Regions from separate parts of the Streptomyces sp. HP-A2021 genome, predicted to be linked through region 1. Evidence: predicted binding sites of a transcription regulator. Region 1 holds the regulator's gene; the other holds the start of a gene.
What was found. Region 1 encodes HrcA, which represses chaperone genes, less so after heat shock. Its sites were predicted from a motif close to TTNGCACTCNGNNNNNCNGAGTGCNAA; they were not measured.
Positions count from the first base shown of each region.

Region 2: the regulator HrcA is predicted to act here: its motif matches at 3,786-3,812, upstream of groL (chaperonin GroEL).

Region 1 is NZ_CP094344.1:6,619,330-6,627,786, forward strand. It holds gene MQE23_RS29905 (DUF3097 domain-containing protein) at 210-1,010, opposite strand; gene MQE23_RS29910 (MBL fold metallo-hydrolase) at 1,042-1,773, opposite strand; gene hrcA (heat-inducible transcriptional repressor HrcA) at 1,945-2,961, shown strand; gene dnaJ (molecular chaperone DnaJ) at 2,961-4,097, shown strand; gene MQE23_RS29925 (nitronate monooxygenase) at 4,198-5,274, shown strand; gene MQE23_RS29930 (16S rRNA (uracil(1498)-N(3))-methyltransferase) at 5,271-6,011, shown strand; gene MQE23_RS29935 (VOC family protein) at 6,030-6,422, shown strand; gene MQE23_RS29940 (hypothetical protein) at 6,472-7,029, shown strand; gene MQE23_RS29945 (S41 family peptidase) at 7,075-8,457, shown strand, end outside.
Region 2 is NZ_CP094344.1:5,440,807-5,449,263, forward strand. It holds gene MQE23_RS24675 (glucosyl-3-phosphoglycerate synthase) at 1-782, opposite strand, end outside; SAM riboswitch class I at 938-1,093, shown strand; gene thrC (threonine synthase) at 1,112-2,398, shown strand; gene MQE23_RS24685 (ubiquitin-like small modifier protein 1) at 2,502-2,777, shown strand; gene MQE23_RS24690 (cold-shock protein) at 3,225-3,428, shown strand; gene groL (chaperonin GroEL) at 3,974-5,596, shown strand; gene MQE23_RS24700 (NADH:flavin oxidoreductase) at 5,777-6,904, shown strand; gene MQE23_RS24705 (carboxylesterase family protein) at 7,009-8,457, shown strand, end outside.

The DNA of each region.
Region 1 (8,457 bases):
TGCGGCGTCGGTGCTGGGGCCGGGGCGTTGCGCAGCCCGGCGGAGCGGGGTGCCGCTGCGCCGACCCGTGCCGCCCCAGCGGCACGACTGCCCGCAGCTAAGCGGCATGCAGCAGCCCGGCGGAGCGGGGTGCCGCTGCGCCCACCCGTGCCGCCCTGGGGGCACCTCCCAGGCCCTTAAGGCACTGGGGGAGGCACGCATGCCCGCAGCTAGGCCGTCACGAAGTCGATCAGTTCCTCGACCCTGCCCAGCAGGGCCGGCTCCAGGTCCTTGTACGACCGTACGGCCGACAGGATCCGCTGCCAGGCCGCGCCCGTGTTCTCCGGCCAGCCCAGCGCGCTGCACACCCCCGTCTTCCAGTCCTGGCCGCGCGGGATCCGGGGCCATGCCTCGATGCCCAGGGACGACGGTTTCACCGCTTCCCAGATGTCGATGTAGGGGTGGCCCACGACCAGGGCGTGCTCGCTCGTCACCGACTCGGCGATACGCCACTCCTTGCTGCCCGGCACCAGGTGGTCCACCAGGACGCCCAGCCGCGCGTCCGCGCCGGGGGCGAAGTCGGCGACGATCGACGGCAGGTCGTCGACGCCCTCCAGATACTCCACTACCACGCCCTCGATGCGCAGGTCGTCGCCCCAGACCTTCTCGACCAGCTCGGCGTCGTGCCGGCCCTCGACGTAGATGCGCCCGGCGCGGGCCACGCGGGCGCGGGCGCCGGGGACGGCCACCGAACCGGACGCCGTACGGGTGGGACGTGCGGGGCCGGCGGGCGAGGGGCGCACCAGCGTCACGACCCTGCCCTCCAGGAGGAAGCCGCGCGGCTCCAGGGGGAACACCCGGTGCTTGCCGAAGCGGTCCTCCAGGGTCACCGTGCCCGCCTCGCAGCGGATCACCGCACCGCAGAAACCGGTCCCGGCCTCCTCGACCACCAGGCCCGGCTCCGCCGGAACCTCGGGCACCGGCTTCGGCTTCTTCCACGGCGGGGTCAGGTCCGGAGAGTACTGGCGCATTCGAATGACGATAGGAGAAGGCGTACGGCGATCACCGCGACACGCCGAAATGCGCCGCCAGCGCGTCGCGCTGGGCGCGCACGAACGCCGCGTCCACCACCGCTCCGTGACCGGGCACGTACAGCGCGTCCTCGCCGCCCAGGTCGAGCAGCCGGTCCAGGGCGGCCGGCCAGTGCGACGGCACGGCGTCGGGGCCCGCCTGCGGCTCGCCGGACTCCTCGACCAGGTCGCCGCAGAACACCACCTCCGGATCCCCCGGCACCAGCACCGCCAGGTCGTGCGCGGTGTGCCCGGGGCCCACGTTGGCCAGCAGCACCTGGCGCCCGCCGCCCAGGTCGAGGGTCCACTCGCCGGAGACCAGGTGGCGGGGCGCGACCAGCCGGTCCGCCGCCTCCTGCGCGGTGGTCTCCGCCAGGCCGCCTCGCACCGCGTCGGCGCGCAGCTCCTCGCGGTCCCGGACGCGCGTCAGCACCGCGTCCACGCCCACCGCGCCGAACACCTCCGCGTCCGTGAACTCCGCCACCCCGAAGACATGGTCGAAGTGGGGATGGGTCAGCGCGAGATGCGTCACACGGTGACCGGTGAGCGACCGCGCCTGCTCGCGCAACCGCGCGCCCTCGGCCGGGCTCGACCCCGCGTCGATCATGAGGACCGCGCCCTCACCGGCGACCAGCCCCGCCGTGCAGTCCCACACCGGGAGCCGGCACCGCCCCACCCCGGCGGCCACGCGTTCCCATCCGAGCTCTTCCCAAGTCACCGTCATACGGCGACGCTAGCGGTGACCGCCGCCCTGGGCACGACAGCACGCGACCAGCCTTGCCGGGGGTGTACCTCACCGCCGTACACTGGGCGGGGAATGCTGGCACTCGCACGCGCAGAGTGCCAGGCCTCACAGGCAGGACACCAGGCGGACGACTTCTGGAGGTGTGCGCGAATGCTCAGTGAACGCAGGCTTCAGGTGCTGCGCGCCATCGTCCAGGACTACGTCGGCACCGAGGAGCCGGTGGGCTCCAAGGCCCTCACCGAGCGGCACAACCTCGGCGTCTCGCCGGCCACCGTCCGCAACGACATGGCAGCCCTGGAGGACGAGGGGTACATCGCCCAGCCGCACACCAGCGCCGGGCGCATCCCCACCGACAAGGGCTACCGGCTGTTCGTGGACAAGCTGGCCGGGGTCAAGCCGATGACCGCGCCCGAGCGGCGCGCGATCCAGAACTTCCTCGAGGGAGCCGTCGACCTCGACGACGTCGTGGCGCGTACGGTGCGGCTGCTGGCCCAGCTCACGCGCCAGGTCGCCGTCGTGCAGTACCCGTCGCTGACCCGCTCGACCGTGCGCCACGTGGAGCTGCTCGCTCTCGCGCCCGCGCGGCTGATGCTCGTGCTGATCACGGACACCGGGCGGGTCGAGCAGCGCGTGGTCGACTGCCCGGCGCCCTTCGGCGAGGCCTCGCTCGCGGATCTGCGCGCGCGGCTCAACAGCCGGGTGGCGAACCGCCGTTTCGCGGATGTGCCGAGTCTGGTGGAGGATCTGCCGGAGGCGTTCGAGCACGAGGACCGGGGTACGGTCTCCACGGTGCTCTCCACACTTCTGGAGACGCTCGTCGAGGAGAACGAGGAGCGGCTGATGATCGGCGGCACCGCCAACCTGACCCGCTTCGGGCACGACTTTCCCCTCACGATCCGGCCGGTGCTGGAGGCGCTGGAGGAGCAGGTCGTGCTCCTCAAGCTGCTCGGCGAGGCGAAGGATCCGGGCGTGACCGTACGTATCGGTCATGAGAACGCCCACGAAGGACTCAACTCCACGTCCGTCGTGTCGGTCGGCTACGGTTCGGGCGGCGAGGCTGTCGCCAAGCTCGGCGTGGTCGGACCGACCCGCATGGACTACCCGGGAACGATGGGAGCGGTACGCGCAGTGGCACGGTACGTCGGACAGATCCTGGCGGAGTCGTAGTGGCCACGGACTACTACGCCGTACTCGGCGTGCGCCGCGACGCGTCGCAGGAAGAGATCAAGAAGGCCTTCCGGCGGCTCGCGCGCGAGCTGCACCCGGACGTCAACCCCGATCCGAAGACCCAGGAGCGGTTCAAGGAGATCAACGCCGCCTACGAGGTGTTGTCGGACCCGCAGAAGAAGCAGGTCTACGACCTCGGCGGCGACCCGCTCTCGCAGGCCGGGGGCGGCGGCGCGGGCGGCTTCGGGGCCGGCGGCTTCGGGAACTTCTCCGACATCATGGACGCGTTCTTCGGCACGGCGTCGCAGCGCGGTCCGCGCTCGCGCACCCGCCGCGGCCAGGACGCGATGATCCGCATCGAGGTGGAGCTCGACGAGGCGGCCTTCGGCACGACGAAGGACATCCAGGTCGACACGGCGGTCGTCTGCAACACCTGTAACGGTGAGGGCGCGGCGCCGGGGACCTCCGCCCAGACGTGCGACATGTGCCGCGGTCGCGGTGAGGTGTCCCAGGTCACGCGGTCCTTCCTCGGCCAGGTCATGACCTCGCGGCCCTGCCCGCAGTGCCAGGGCTTCGGCACCGTGGTGCCCACGCCGTGCCCGGAGTGCGCGGGTGACGGGCGCGTGCGGTCGCGCCGTACGCTCACGGTCAAGATCCCGGCCGGTGTCGACAACGGCACGCGGATCCAGCTCGCCGGTGAGGGCGAGGTCGGGCCCGGCGGCGGTCCCGCGGGCGACCTGTACGTCGAGATCCACGAACTGCCGCACTCGCAGTTCCAGCGGCGCGGCGACGACCTGCACTGCACGGTCACGCTGCCGATGACGGCGGCCGCCCTCGGCACGAAGGTGCCGCTGGAGACGCTGGACGGCCTGGAGGAGGTCGACATCCGCCCGGGCACCCAGTCCGGCCAGTCGATCCCGCTGCACGGCCGCGGAGTCACACACCTGCGGGGCGGCGGACGCGGCGACCTCATCGTCCACGTCGAGGTCCAGACCCCGAACAAGCTGGACGTCGAGCAGGAGCGCCTGCTCCGCGAGCTGGCCAAACTGCGCGGCGAGGAACGGCCCACGGGTCAGTTCCAGCCGGGGCAGCAAGGGCTGTTCTCGCGGTTGAAGGACGCGTTCAACGGGCGGTGACGCCGGCTCCCCAGGGGGCCTGCGGGTGGCTTTTCCTCTGGTCTATGCCACACGGCAGGCCGGTTTCGGAGTAGTCCGGAGGACGTGACAACATGCGGTCATGTCCTCCGCGCTGACCGATCTCTTCCCCCACCCGATCGTGCAGGCCCCCATGGCGGGCGGCGTCTCCGTGCCGAAGCTCGCCGCCGCCGTGTGCGAGGCGGGCGGGCTCGGGTTCCTCGCCGCCGGGTACAAGACCGCCGACGGGATGTACGAGGAGATCAAGCAGCTGAGGAGCCTCACCGGCAGGCCCTTCGGCGTGAACCTCTTCATGCCGCAGCCGGAGTACGCCGACCCCGCCGCCATCGACGTCTACGCCCACCAGCTGGCCGGCGAGGCCTCCTGGTACGAGGCCGAGTTGGGCGACCCCGACAGCGGCCGTGACGACGGCTACGAGACCAAGCTCGCGGTCCTGCGCGACAACCCCGTGCCGGTGGTGTCGTTCCACTTCGGCGCACCGAGCCGGGAGGTCGTCGACGCCCTGCACCGGGTCGGCACCTTCGTCCTGGTCACCGCCACCACCCCGGACGAGGCCCGGGCCGTCGAGCGGGCGGGCGCGGACGCGGTCATCGCGCAGGGCGTCGAGGCCGGCGGCCACCAGGGCACGCACCGGGACCTCCCCGAGACGGACGGCTGCGGCATCGGGCTGCTGTCGCTGGTCGCCCAGATCCGGGAGACCGTCAGCATCCCGATCATCGCCGCCGGCGGCATCATGCGCGGCGGCCAGATCGCCGCCGTCCTCGCCGCGGGCGCGAGCGCGGCCCAGCTCGGCACCGCGTTCCTCGCCACCGCCGAGTCGGGCGCGAACGCCCTGCACAAGCAGGCGCTGACCCACCCCCTGTTCGTCCGTACGGAGTTGACCCGGGCCTTCTCCGGGCGCCCGGCGCGCGGCCTGGTCAACCGCTTCCTGCGCGAGCACGGCCCGTACGCGCCCGCCGCCTATCCCGAGATCCACCACCTCACCGCGCCGCTGCGCAAGGCCGCCGCCAAGGCGGGGGACGCGCAGGGCATGGCGCTGTGGGCCGGGCAGGGCCACCGGATGGCGCGGGAGCTGCCCGCCGGGCAGCTCGTGGAGGTGCTGGCCGGTGAACTCGCCGCGGCGCGGACAGCGTTGTCGGGCGGAGGCGGAGTGCGATGACAGCTCCGGTGTTCGTGGTCGAGCACTTCGACGCGGGCGGAGGCGGCCGCTATGTCCTCGACGGCCCGGAGGGACGGCACGCCGTCTCCGTGAAGCGGCTGCGTCCCGGAGAGGACGTGGTCCTCACGGACGGGGCCGGGCGCTGGGCGGACGGTGTCGTGCTCGACACCGAGGGCAAGGACCGGCTGATCGTCCGGCTGGACCCGGTGACGGAGGAGCCGCCGGAGCAGCCGCGGGTGACCGTCGTCCAGGCGCTGCCCAAGGGCGACCGCGGGGAGCTGGCCGTCGAGACGATGACCGAGGTCGGCGTCGACGCGATCGTGCCCTGGGCGGCGGCGCGCTGCATCACGCAGTGGAAGGGCGACCGCGGGCTGAAGGCGCTGGGCAAGTGGCGGGCGACGGCCCGGGAGGCGGGCAAGCAGTCCCGCCGGGTGCGCTTCCCGCAGGTCGCGGAGGCGGCGACGACCAAGCAGGTCGCGGCGCTGCTGGCCGGTGCCGACTTCGCCGCCGTGCTGCACGAGAGCGGGGACGAGGCGCTGGCGACGGCCGAACTGCCGTCGTCCGGCGAGATCGTGCTCGTCGTGGGGCCCGAAGGGGGCGTGGCGCCGGAGGAGTTGGCGCTGTTCGCACAAGCGGGGGGCAAGGCGTATCGCCTCGGGCGCAGTGTGCTGCGCACATCGACTGCCGGGACCGCGGCCACGGCCGTGCTCCTGGCTCGCACCGGCCGCTGGACCTGAACCCTTCTCGGAGGCACCGTGGAACTCGCACAGGTACGACTGCTCGTGACCGACTTCGCCGCCTGCTACCGCTTCTACGGCGAGGTCCTCGGCCTCAAGCCGCAGTCGGGGGCGGCGGACGGGCCGTACGAGAAGTTCAGCCCCGCCGTGGGCTCGGCGGGGATCGCCCTCCAGGACCGCACGATGATGGCCGAGGTCCTGGACGAGTTGGGCGACACGGCGAACGGCCACCGCTCCCTGGTCGTCCTGCGCGTCGACGCCCTGGACGCGTACTGCGAGGAGGTCACGATGCGCGGCGCCACGATCCTCCACGGTCCGGCCCACCTGACCGACCGCCTGCGCGTCGCCCACCTCAAGGACCCCGAGGGCAACTTGGTCGAGCTGCAGGAGTGGTTGCTGCTGCGCGGCTGACGCCTTTGCGCCCTACCGCGCGGCCCCCGACGGTGGCAGGCTCCCCTCCATGGGGGTACTGAGGAGGATTCGGCGAGGGCCGCGCAACCGTACGGTGGCGGTCGCGGTGACCTGCGCGGTGGCTGCCGTCGGCGGCGTGGTGGCGTGTGAACCCGGTGGCGGGATCAGTTCCGCGTCCGTCGCGTACACCACCGACGAGGCCGTCACCAAGGAGCTGAACCGGCAGAAGGCCGGCGTGCGTTGGCTCACGTGCACCGCCTCCTACGGGGATTCCGGCCAGGGCGGGAAGCCGTCGCCGTCGGCGAGTGAGAGGACCGTCGCCACCGTCGACTGCGAGGGGGAGACGGAGGACGGGAAGGACATCACCGTCGACGGCAAGGTCACCCACGCGCTGGACGGCGCCTGTGTGCGCGGGAACATCACCGCCAAGGTGGACGGCAAGGTGTGGTTCGAGGTCGACGGGCTCGGCGACTGCAACTCCACCAGCCCGCCGCCCGTCGGAGGCGGGCCCCCGAACGGGCAGCCCGGCCCCACCGTCACCGTGACCGTCACGCAGACCATCTGGTGTGACCGGTACCCGGACTGCCGCCCTGTCGAGGGCAAGTGATCCGAACCCTGTCCGTACGACGGCCTCCCTGCATAGGGTGATCGGGTGACACAGTCCGCATCGCCTGCTTACCTCCGTTTCCCGCACGTGCACGGTGACCTGGTCGCCTTCACCGCCGAGGACGACGTGTGGCTCGCTCCTCTCGACGGCGGACGGGCCTGGCGGGTCAGCGCCGAGAACGTGCCGGTGACCCTGCCCCGCATCTCGCCCGACGGCACCACCGTCGCCTGGACCTCCACCCGGGACGGCGCCCCCGAGGTGCACATCGCCCCGGTCGACGGCGGCCCCGCCAAGCGCCTGACGTACTGGGGCAGTCTGAAGACACAGGTGCGCGGCTGGACCCCGGACGGCGAGGTGCTCGCGATCAGCTCCCACGGGCAGGCGAGCCTGCGGCGCACGTGGGCGCGTGCCGTGCCGCTCGACGGCGGTCCGGCCACCACGCTGCCGTACGGGCCGGTCGGTGACATCGCCTTCGGGCCGAGTGTCGTCCTGCTGTCCGCGCCGATGGGGCGCGAGGCCGCCTGGTGGAAGCGGTACCGGGGCGGTACCGCCGGGAAGCTGTGGATCGACCCCGACGGAGACGGCGAGTTCGTACGGCTCCACGAGGGGCTGGACGGGAACATCGAGTACCCGCTGTGGGTGGGGGACCGGATCGCCTTCCTCTCCGACCACGAGGCCACCGGCGCGCTGTACTCCTCCCTCGCCGACGGATCCGACCTGCGCCGGCACACACCGCTCGACGGTTTCTACGCCCGGCACGCGGCGACCGACGGCACCCGTGTCGTCTACTCCAGCGCCGGTGAGCTGTGGGTGCTGGACGACCTGGACGGGGCGGAGCCGCGGCGGCTCGACGTGCGGCTCGGCGGACAGCGCGTCGACCTCCAGCCGTTCCCCGTGAACGCCTCCCGGTGGTTCGGGTCGGCGTCCCCGGACCACACCGCGCGCGGCAGCGCCGTGTCCGTACGCGGCTGCGTCCACTGGGTCACCCACCGCTCCGGCCCGGCCCGCGCCCTGGCCGCGACGCCCGGCGTCCGGGCCCGGCTGCCGCGGACGTTCCGCGCGGACGGCGAGGAGTGGGTGGTGTGGGTCACGGACGCCGAGGGCGACGACGCCCTGGAGTTCGCGCCCGCCACCGGCCTCACCCCGGGGGCGACACCGCGCCGGCTCGCCGCCGGGCAGCTCGGCAGGGTGCTGGAGCTCGCCATGGCACCGGACGGCAGCCGTGCGGCCGTGGCCTCCCACGACGGGCGCCTGCTGCTCGTGGAGCGGGAGACGGGCGAGGTGCGGGAGGTGGACCGCAGCGAGGACGGTGACGTCTCCGGGCTGGTCTTCTCACCCGACTCCTCCTGGCTCGCCTGGTCCCACCCCGGCCCGCGCCCCCTGTCGCAGCTGAAGCTCGCCAACACCACCGACCTGTCGGTCACCGAG
Region 2 (8,457 bases), 1.2 Mb from region 1:
CGGTAGATCGCGGCGGCCATCCGGCCCAGCGCCTGCCCGTCCTGGTGCCGGTGCTTGCGCACCCCGACATCCACCTGGGCGAGGGCGTCGAGGCCCACCAGGTGCAGCGCGTCGACCAGCATGCCCAGCTCGACGCCGTACCCGACGGGGAACGGCAGCTGCTCCAGCAGCGAGCGGCGGGCCGCGTACTCGCCGCCGAGCGGCTGCACGAACCCGGCCAGCTGCGGCCAGTGCATGTTGAGCAGCGGGCGGGCCATCAGCTCCGTGACCCGGCCGCCCTGCCCGGCGGCGCCGCCGAGCGGACGGTCGTACATGCCCTTCACCAGGGCGACGTCCGGGTCGGTGAGCAGCGGGCCCACGATCCCGGAGACGAACTCGGACGAGAAGTCCTTCAGGTCCGCGTCGATGAAGCAGACGATGTCCCCGCCGGTGACCAGCAGGGAGCGCCACAGCACCTCGCCCTTGCCGGGCACGGCCGGGATCCGCGGGATGATCTCGTCGCGGTGCACCACCGTCGCGCCCGCGGCGGCGGCCACCTCCGACGTGCGGTCGGTGGACCCCGAGTCGACGACGACGAGCTCGTCGACGAGCGGCACCTGCCGCATCAGGTCGTGACGGATGATCGCGGCGATGTCACCGACCGTCTCCTCCTCGTTGAGCGCGGGCAGCACCACACTCACCGTCTGGCCCGTGCGCTGCTTGGCGGCCAGGATCTGGTGGAGCGGACGATCGGTCGCTGACCAGGACCGGGTGCTCAGCCAGCGCTCGACTTCTTCCAGCACCGTGGCGGCTCCTCTGCGTACTCTCGGCGGGACGGACTGTGACCCATCTCGCGGTTCGGACGACTATCTCAACTGTCCTGGTCGTCGGTTACAGTCTTGAACAACGCGGATGACCATCGCATGTCCGGGGTCAACCGTTGTTTACAACCGAATACAGCTCATCCAGAGGGGCAGAGGGATACGGCCCGATGAAGCCCCGGCAACCCTCCAGCCGATACTCGTAGGTCACTGTCGACCGCTCCGCGAGGCTCCCGGCTCGGGAAGGTGCCAAATCCGTCTCACGGCGAGATGCGTCGTGAGGAAGATGAGGAGAAAGGGCCTCGCCTCACATGGCTGTGCAGACTGTTGCAAGCACCACTGACTCCACCGTAGACCTCGGCCCCGCCGCCGCCCTGAGCTGCCGCGAGTGCGGTCACCGCGTACCCCTCGGCCCGGTCTTCGCGTGCGAGGAGTGTTTCGGCCCGCTGGAGATCGCCTACGACTTCTCGGCCTACGACACCGAGGAACTCCGCAAGCGGATCGAAGCGGGACCCGCGAACATCTGGCGCTACGCCCCGCTGCTGCCGGTCCCGGCCGACGTGGCGACCAAGCCGAACATCAACCCGGGCTGGACCCAGCTCGTCAAGGCCGACAACCTCGCGCGCGAGCTGGGCGTCGAGGCGGGCAAGCTCTTCATCAAGGACGACTCCGGCAACCCGACGCACTCCTTCAAGGACCGGGTCGTCGCCCAGGCCCTGGAGGCCGCCCGCGCCTTCGGCTTCACCACGCTGTCCTGCTCCTCCACCGGCAACCTCGCCGGCGCCGTGGGTGCCGCGGCGGCCCGCGCCGGCTTCCGCTCCTGCGTGTTCATCCCGCACGACCTGGAGCAGGGCAAGGTCGTCATGGCCGCGGTCTACGGCGGTGAGCTCGTCGGCATCGAGGGCAACTACGACGACGTGAACCGCTTCTGCTCCGAGCTGATCGGCGACCCGGCCGGCGAGGGCTGGGGCTTCGTCAACGTCAACCTGCGGCCGTACTACGCGGAGGGTTCCAAGACCCTCGCGTACGAGATCTGCGAGCAGCTCGGCTGGCAGCTGCCGGACCAGATCGTGGTGCCGATCGCCTCCGGCTCGCAGCTCACGAAGATCGACAAGGGCCTGCAGGAGCTGATCAAGCTCGGGCTGGTCGAGGACAAGCCGTACAAGATCTTCGGCGCGCAGGCCGAGGGCTGCTCTCCGGTGTCGACGGCGTTCAAGGCCGGCCACGACGTCGTACGTCCCCAGAAGCCGGACACGATCGCCAAGTCGCTGGCGATCGGCAACCCGGCGGACGGGCCGTACGTGCTCGACATCGCGCGTCGCACGGGCGGTGCGGTGGAGGACGTCAACGACGAGCAGGTCGTCGACGCGATCAAGATCCTCGCCCGGACCGAGGGCATCTTCGCGGAGACCGCCGGTGGGGTGACCGTGGGCGTGGCGAAGAAGCTGGTCGAGAACGGGGTGCTCGACCCGGCGAAGACGACCGTGGTGCTGAACACGGGGGATGGTCTGAAGACGCTGGATGCGGTGGCCGGGACCGGGCTTACTGCGACCATTCGTCCCAACCTGGATTCGTTCCGGGAAGCCGGTCTCGTCTGACCGTCGTTCGCTGCGGGCCGGTGGGGGCTGGTCGCGCAGTTCCCCGCGCCCCTGAGGGCGCGCCCCAGCCGTAGCTTCAATCAAAACCGGAGGTCACACCCCGATGAGCGTCACCGTTCGCATCCCCACCATCCTGCGTACCTACACCGGCGGCCAGGCCGAGGTCGCCGCCGAGGGGGCGACCCTCGGCGAGGTCATCGCCGATCTGGAGAAGAACCACACCGGGATCGCCGCCCGGGTGCTGGACGACCAGGGCAAGCTGCGCCGGTTCGTCAACGTGTACGTCAACGACGACGACGTGCGGTTCGAGCAGGGTCTGGAGACGGCGACGCCGGACGGTGCCGGAGTGTCGATCATCCCCGCCGTCGCGGGTGGCTGAACCGGTCGACCGGCTTGATTATTACCTTCGGTAACGGCGGTTACTGAGAGTTCATCGAATTGCCCCCTCCGTGAGAGAAGCGGAGGGGGCAATTCTGTGTGATTGAGCGCGGTACAGTTGGGGAACGCAGCGCCGATCTCCTGATCGGGAGCCCTGAATTCCTGCCGCGCGCCCGACAAGATGTAGCCAAAGTGTGTGTATCTTTCGCGGCTTTTGTTCCTTTTGTGTGGCCCGACTTGCCCTGAAGTCTGGCGAATTCTCCCTACATTCCGGACCCTGCGCGTCCAGAATTCTCGTCCGATTGACCTGTTGCAGACGGCAGTTGGACAGATACATTCAGCCGCGGTCGACGCGTTCCGGCGCACGCCCCCAACCGTGGGGGGTGAGGTCTGACCCGGGTCCGCGAAGTGTGGATCTGTGCAAGGGCCAGTAATAGGGGAGTTAGGCATGGCTCAGGGCACCGTCAAGTGGTTCAACGCGGAGAAGGGGTACGGCTTCATCGCGGTCGACGGTGGTGCGGATGTTTTCGTCCACTACAGCGCGATCCAGATGGACGGCTACCGCACCCTGGAGGAGGGCCAGCGGGTCGAGTTCGAGATCTCGCAGGGCCAGAAGGGACCGCAGGCCGACATGGTTCGCGTCTCTGCCTGAACGCGCACCACGACCAAGCGCAAGCGACCGGTCTTCTCTGAAGGGCCCGCACCCCCTGGGGTGCGGGCCCTTCGGCCTGCTTGGGGGGGGGCGGCGGCCGGGGTGGCGGGCGCGCTGGGCGACCGCTCGTCGAAACCCGCCGCGCCCGAAGGTGCTTCGGGGTCCGCCTTGGTGCGGAGGGCGCGGGTTCGCGCTCCGGACCCGCTCGCGTCGGCGGTCTCGTCTCGCCGTCGCGGGCCGGGGGCCAGGCTTTTCTCTGCTCGCGCGATCCGTCGTGGCGCTGCCCGTGGCCTGCGGGCCGAGCCGGATGCGCCCCGTTCGCCCGGGGCTGAGAGCCCGCCCGAACCGTGGGAGTCGCTTGCACTCGCCATGCCCGAGTGCTAATCATTGCGTTAGCACTCTGAAGGTGAGAGTGACAACGTAAGGACCGGGTCGGTGAGGCCCGCAGGCCGGGTGGGAAGGAACCACGAGGCCGGCGAGCCGTCCGTCGCGGGCGCGGGCGCGGTCCGAAGTAATCACCCCCAGTCCTGGAGGGACCACTTCACATGGCCAAGATCATCGCGTTCGACGAGGAGGCGCGGCGCGGCCTCGAGCGCGGCATGAACCAGCTCGCGGACGCCGTCAAGGTGACGCTCGGCCCCAAGGGCCGCAACGTCGTCCTCGAGAAGAAGTGGGGCGCCCCCACGATCACCAACGATGGTGTGTCCATCGCCAAGGAGATCGAACTCGAGGACCCGTACGAGAAGATCGGCGCCGAGCTGGTCAAGGAAGTCGCCAAGAAGACGGACGACGTCGCCGGTGACGGTACGACCACCGCGACCGTTCTCGCCCAGGCCCTGGTCAAGGAAGGCCTGCGCAACGTAGCCGCCGGTGCCAACCCGATGGCCCTGAAGCGCGGTATCGAGCGCGCCGTCGAGGCCGTCTCCGCCGCCCTGCTGGAGCAGGCGAAGGACGTCGAGACCAAGGAGCAGATCGCCTCCACGGCCTCCATCTCCGCCGCCGACACCCAGATCGGCGAGCTCATCGCCGAGGCCATGGACAAGGTCGGCAAGGAAGGCGTCATCACCGTCGAGGAGTCCCAGACCTTCGGTCTGGAGCTGGAGCTCACCGAGGGTATGCGCTTCGACAAGGGCTACATCTCGGCGTACTTCGCCACCGACATGGAGCGTATGGAGGCCGTCCTCGACGACCCGTACATCCTGATCGCCAACTCGAAGATCAGCAACGTCAAGGACCTGCTGCCGCTCCTCGAGAAGGTCATGCAGTCCGGCAAGCCGCTGCTGATCATCGCCGAGGACGTCGAGGGCGAGGCCCTGTCGACCCTGGTCGTCAACAAGATCCGCGGCACCTTCAAGTCCGTCGCCGTCAAGGCCCCGGGCTTCGGCGACCGCCGCAAGGCGATGCTGCAGGACATCGGCATCCTCACCGGCGGCGAGGTGATCTCCGAGGAGGTCGGCCTCAAGCTGGAGAACGCCACGATCGACCTCCTGGGCAAGGCCCGCAAGGTCGTCATCACCAAGGACGAGACCACCATCGTCGACGGTGCCGGCTCCGCCGAGCAGGTCCAGGGCCGGGTCAACCAGATCCGCGCCGAGATCGAGAACAGCGACTCGGACTACGACCGCGAGAAGCTGCAGGAGCGCCTGGCGAAGCTCGCCGGTGGTGTCGCGGTCATCAAGGCCGGTGCCGCCACCGAGGTGGAGCTCAAGGAGCGCAAGCACCGCATCGAGGACGCCGTGCGCAACGCCAAGGCGGCCGTCGAGGAGGGCATCGTCGCCGGTGGTGGCGTGGCCCTGCTGCAGGCCTCCCAGGTCTTCGAGAAGCTGGAGCTCGAGGGTGACGAGGCGACCGGCGCCAACGCCGTGAAGCTCGCCCTGGAGGCCCCGCTGAAGCAGATCGCCGTCAACGGTGGTCTCGAGGGCGGCGTCGTCGTGGAGAAGGTCCGCAACCTCCAGGTCGGCCACGGCCTGAACGCCGCGACCGGTGAGTACGTCGACATGATCGCCGAGGGCATCATCGACCCGGCGAAGGTGACCCGTTCCGCGCTGCAGAACGCCGCCTCCATCGCCGCGCTGTTCCTCACCACCGAGGCCGTCATCGCCGACAAGCCGGAGAAGGCCGCCGCGCCCGCCGGCGGCGGCATGCCGGGCGGTGACATGGACTTCTGATCGACCTGGTCGATCAACGTCCTTGCCGAGGGCGGCACTCCCTGTTCCGACAGGGAGTGCCGCCCTCGGGCGTGTCCTGGATCACAGCGCGGACGGGATGGGGTGGGCGGGGCCGGATAGTTGGACAGTACGTCCTATGCGTATGCACATACTGTCCGGTATCCGAAGAGGAGCCCCCACGTGACCGTCGACGCCTCCGTCGCCTCCCGCGCCGCCGAAATCCTGTCCCGGCCCGTATCGCTGGGCGGGCTGACCGTCCCGAACCGGATCGCGATGGCGCCGATGACCCGCATGTTCTCCCCGGGCGGTGTTCCCGGCGACGACGTCGTCTCGTACTACTCCCGCCGCGCCGCCGCCGGTGTCGGCCTGATCGTCACCGAGGGCACCTACGTCGGCCACGAGTCGGCCGGGCAGAGCGACCGCGTGCCGCGGTTCCACGGCGAGGAGCAGCTCGCGGGCTGGGCGAAGGTGGCCGAGGCGGTGCACGCCGCGGGCGGCACGATCGTGCCGCAGCTGTGGCACATCGGCATGGTCCGCAACCAGGGCGAGCCGCCGGTCGCGGACGCCCCGGCCGTCGGCCCCTCCGGCCTGCGCATCGGCGCCGCCGAGCCCACCGGCAAGGCCATGACCCAGGCCGACATCGACGCCGTCATCGGCGCGTTCGCCGAGGCCGCGGCCGCCGCCGAGCGCATCGGCTTCGACGGCGTGGAGCTCCACGGCGCCCACGGCTACCTGCTCGACCAGTTCCTCTGGGAGGGCACCAACCGCCGCACCGACGCCTACGGCGGCGACCCGGTCGCCCGTGCCGCGTTCTCGGCGGAGATCGTCGCGGCCGTCCGCGAGACCGTCTCGGCCGACTTCCCCGTCATCTTCCGCTACTCGCAGTGGAAGCAGGACGCCTACGACGCCCGCCTCGCCGAGACGCCCGAGGAGCTGGAGGCCATCCTGACCCCGCTCGCCGCGGCCGGGGTGGACGCCTTCCACGCCTCCACCCGCCGCTACTGGCTGCCCGAGTTCGACGACTCCGACCTCAACCTGGCCGGCTGGACCAAGAAGCTCACCGGCAAGCCCGCCATCACCGTCGGCTCGGTCGGTCTGAACGGCGACTTCATCAAGGCCTTCCAGGGCGAGGGTGCCGAGATCGGCGACCTCGACAACCTCCTGGACCGCTTCGAGCGCGACGAGTTCGACATGGTCGCCGTCGGCCGCGCCCTGCTCCAGGACCCGCAGTGGGCGCAGAAGGTCCTCTCGGGCCGCTTCGACGAGCTGGCGCCGTACGACCCGGCGGCGCTGAAGACGCTCAGCTGACCTCCCGAGGGCGGTCCCCACCCGGGCCGCCCTGGATTCACTTGCGTCAGTCAAGGACACTGGCGGAGCGCCTGTTCACCGGCACCCCGTGAGGAGATCCAGAGATGACGACGACCGAGTCCCACCCCCCGACCGGCGCCTTCGCAGGGCAGCCCGCACCGGTGGTGCGCACCACCGCCGGTGTGGTACGCGGCCGCACGGAGGAGGGTCTCGCCGTCTACCGCGGCATCCCCTTCGCCGCGCCTCCCGTGGGTGAGGCCCGGTTCCTGGCGCCGCGCCCCGCCCACGCCTGGGACGGCGTACGGGACGCGTACGCCTTCGGCCCGCCGCCCCCGCAGGACCTCGGCAACCTGGGCGGCCCGGGCCTGGTCGACCTGCCTGAGGGCGACGAGTGGCTCACGGTCAACGTCTGGACCCCCGAACCCGGTCCGGGCGCCCGCCGCCCGGTGATGGTGTGGATCTACGGCGGCGCCTACAAGCTCGGCCACTCCGGCAGCCCCGGCTACGACGCCCGGCGCATCGCGGCCGACGGCGACGTGGTGGTCGTGTCGCTCAACTACCGCGTGGGCATGGAGGGTTTCGCGTCCATCGAGGGCGCTCCCGCCAACCGCGGCCTGCTCGACCAGGTGGCCGCCCTCGAATGGGTCCGGGACAACATCGAGGCGTTCGGCGGCGACCCCGGCCAGGTCACGGTCTTCGGCGAGTCGGCGGGCGCGGGTTCCGTCGCCTCGCTGCTGGCCATGCCCAGGGCGGCGGGCCTGTTCCGGCGGGCGATCGCGCAGAGCGTGCCGGGGACGTTCTTCTCGGACGCGCTGGCCCGTGACATCGGCGCCGCTCTCGCCGCCGAGGTGGGGCTGCGCCCCACGGTCGCCGATCTGGCGACGATCCCGCCGCGCGAACTGACCTCGGCGGGTGAGTCGTTGAGCGGCAAGATGCCCCAGTACATCGACCGCTGGGGCCAGGCGGCGCCGACGGTCACGCCCTTCTCGCCGGTCGTCGACGGCGAGGTCCTGCCCACCACACCCTGGCAGGCGCTGGCGGCCGGTGCGGCGAAGGACATCGACCTGCTCGTCGGTCACAACCGCGACGAGTACCGCCTCTTCGTCGCCATGGCGGGCCGACTGGGCCAGATATCCGAGGAGCGGGCGACAGCGTCCCTCCGCCTCTTCGCCCCCGGCCCCGACGGCGAGCGGGCCTACCGCACGGCCTTCCCCGACGCCACTCCCGGCGAGCTCTTCGAACGCGTCCAGACGGACTGGCTGTTCGGCATGCCCTCCCTGCACCTGGCCGAGGCGCAGCGCGCGGGCGGCGGACGCGCGCACGTCTACGAACTGACCTGGCCGGCCCCGGGGAACGGCGGCGCGCTGGGCGCCTGCCACGGCCTGGACATCCCCCTGCTCTTCGGCACGTACGGGGCGGACCTCGGGGCCCTGCTGTTCGCGGGCACGGAGCCGTCCGCCGAGGCCGAGGCGCTGTCGTCCCGCTTCCGGTCGTCCTGGACGGCGTTCGCGAGGACGGGGGACCCGGGCTGGCCGGCGTACGAGGAGACGGAG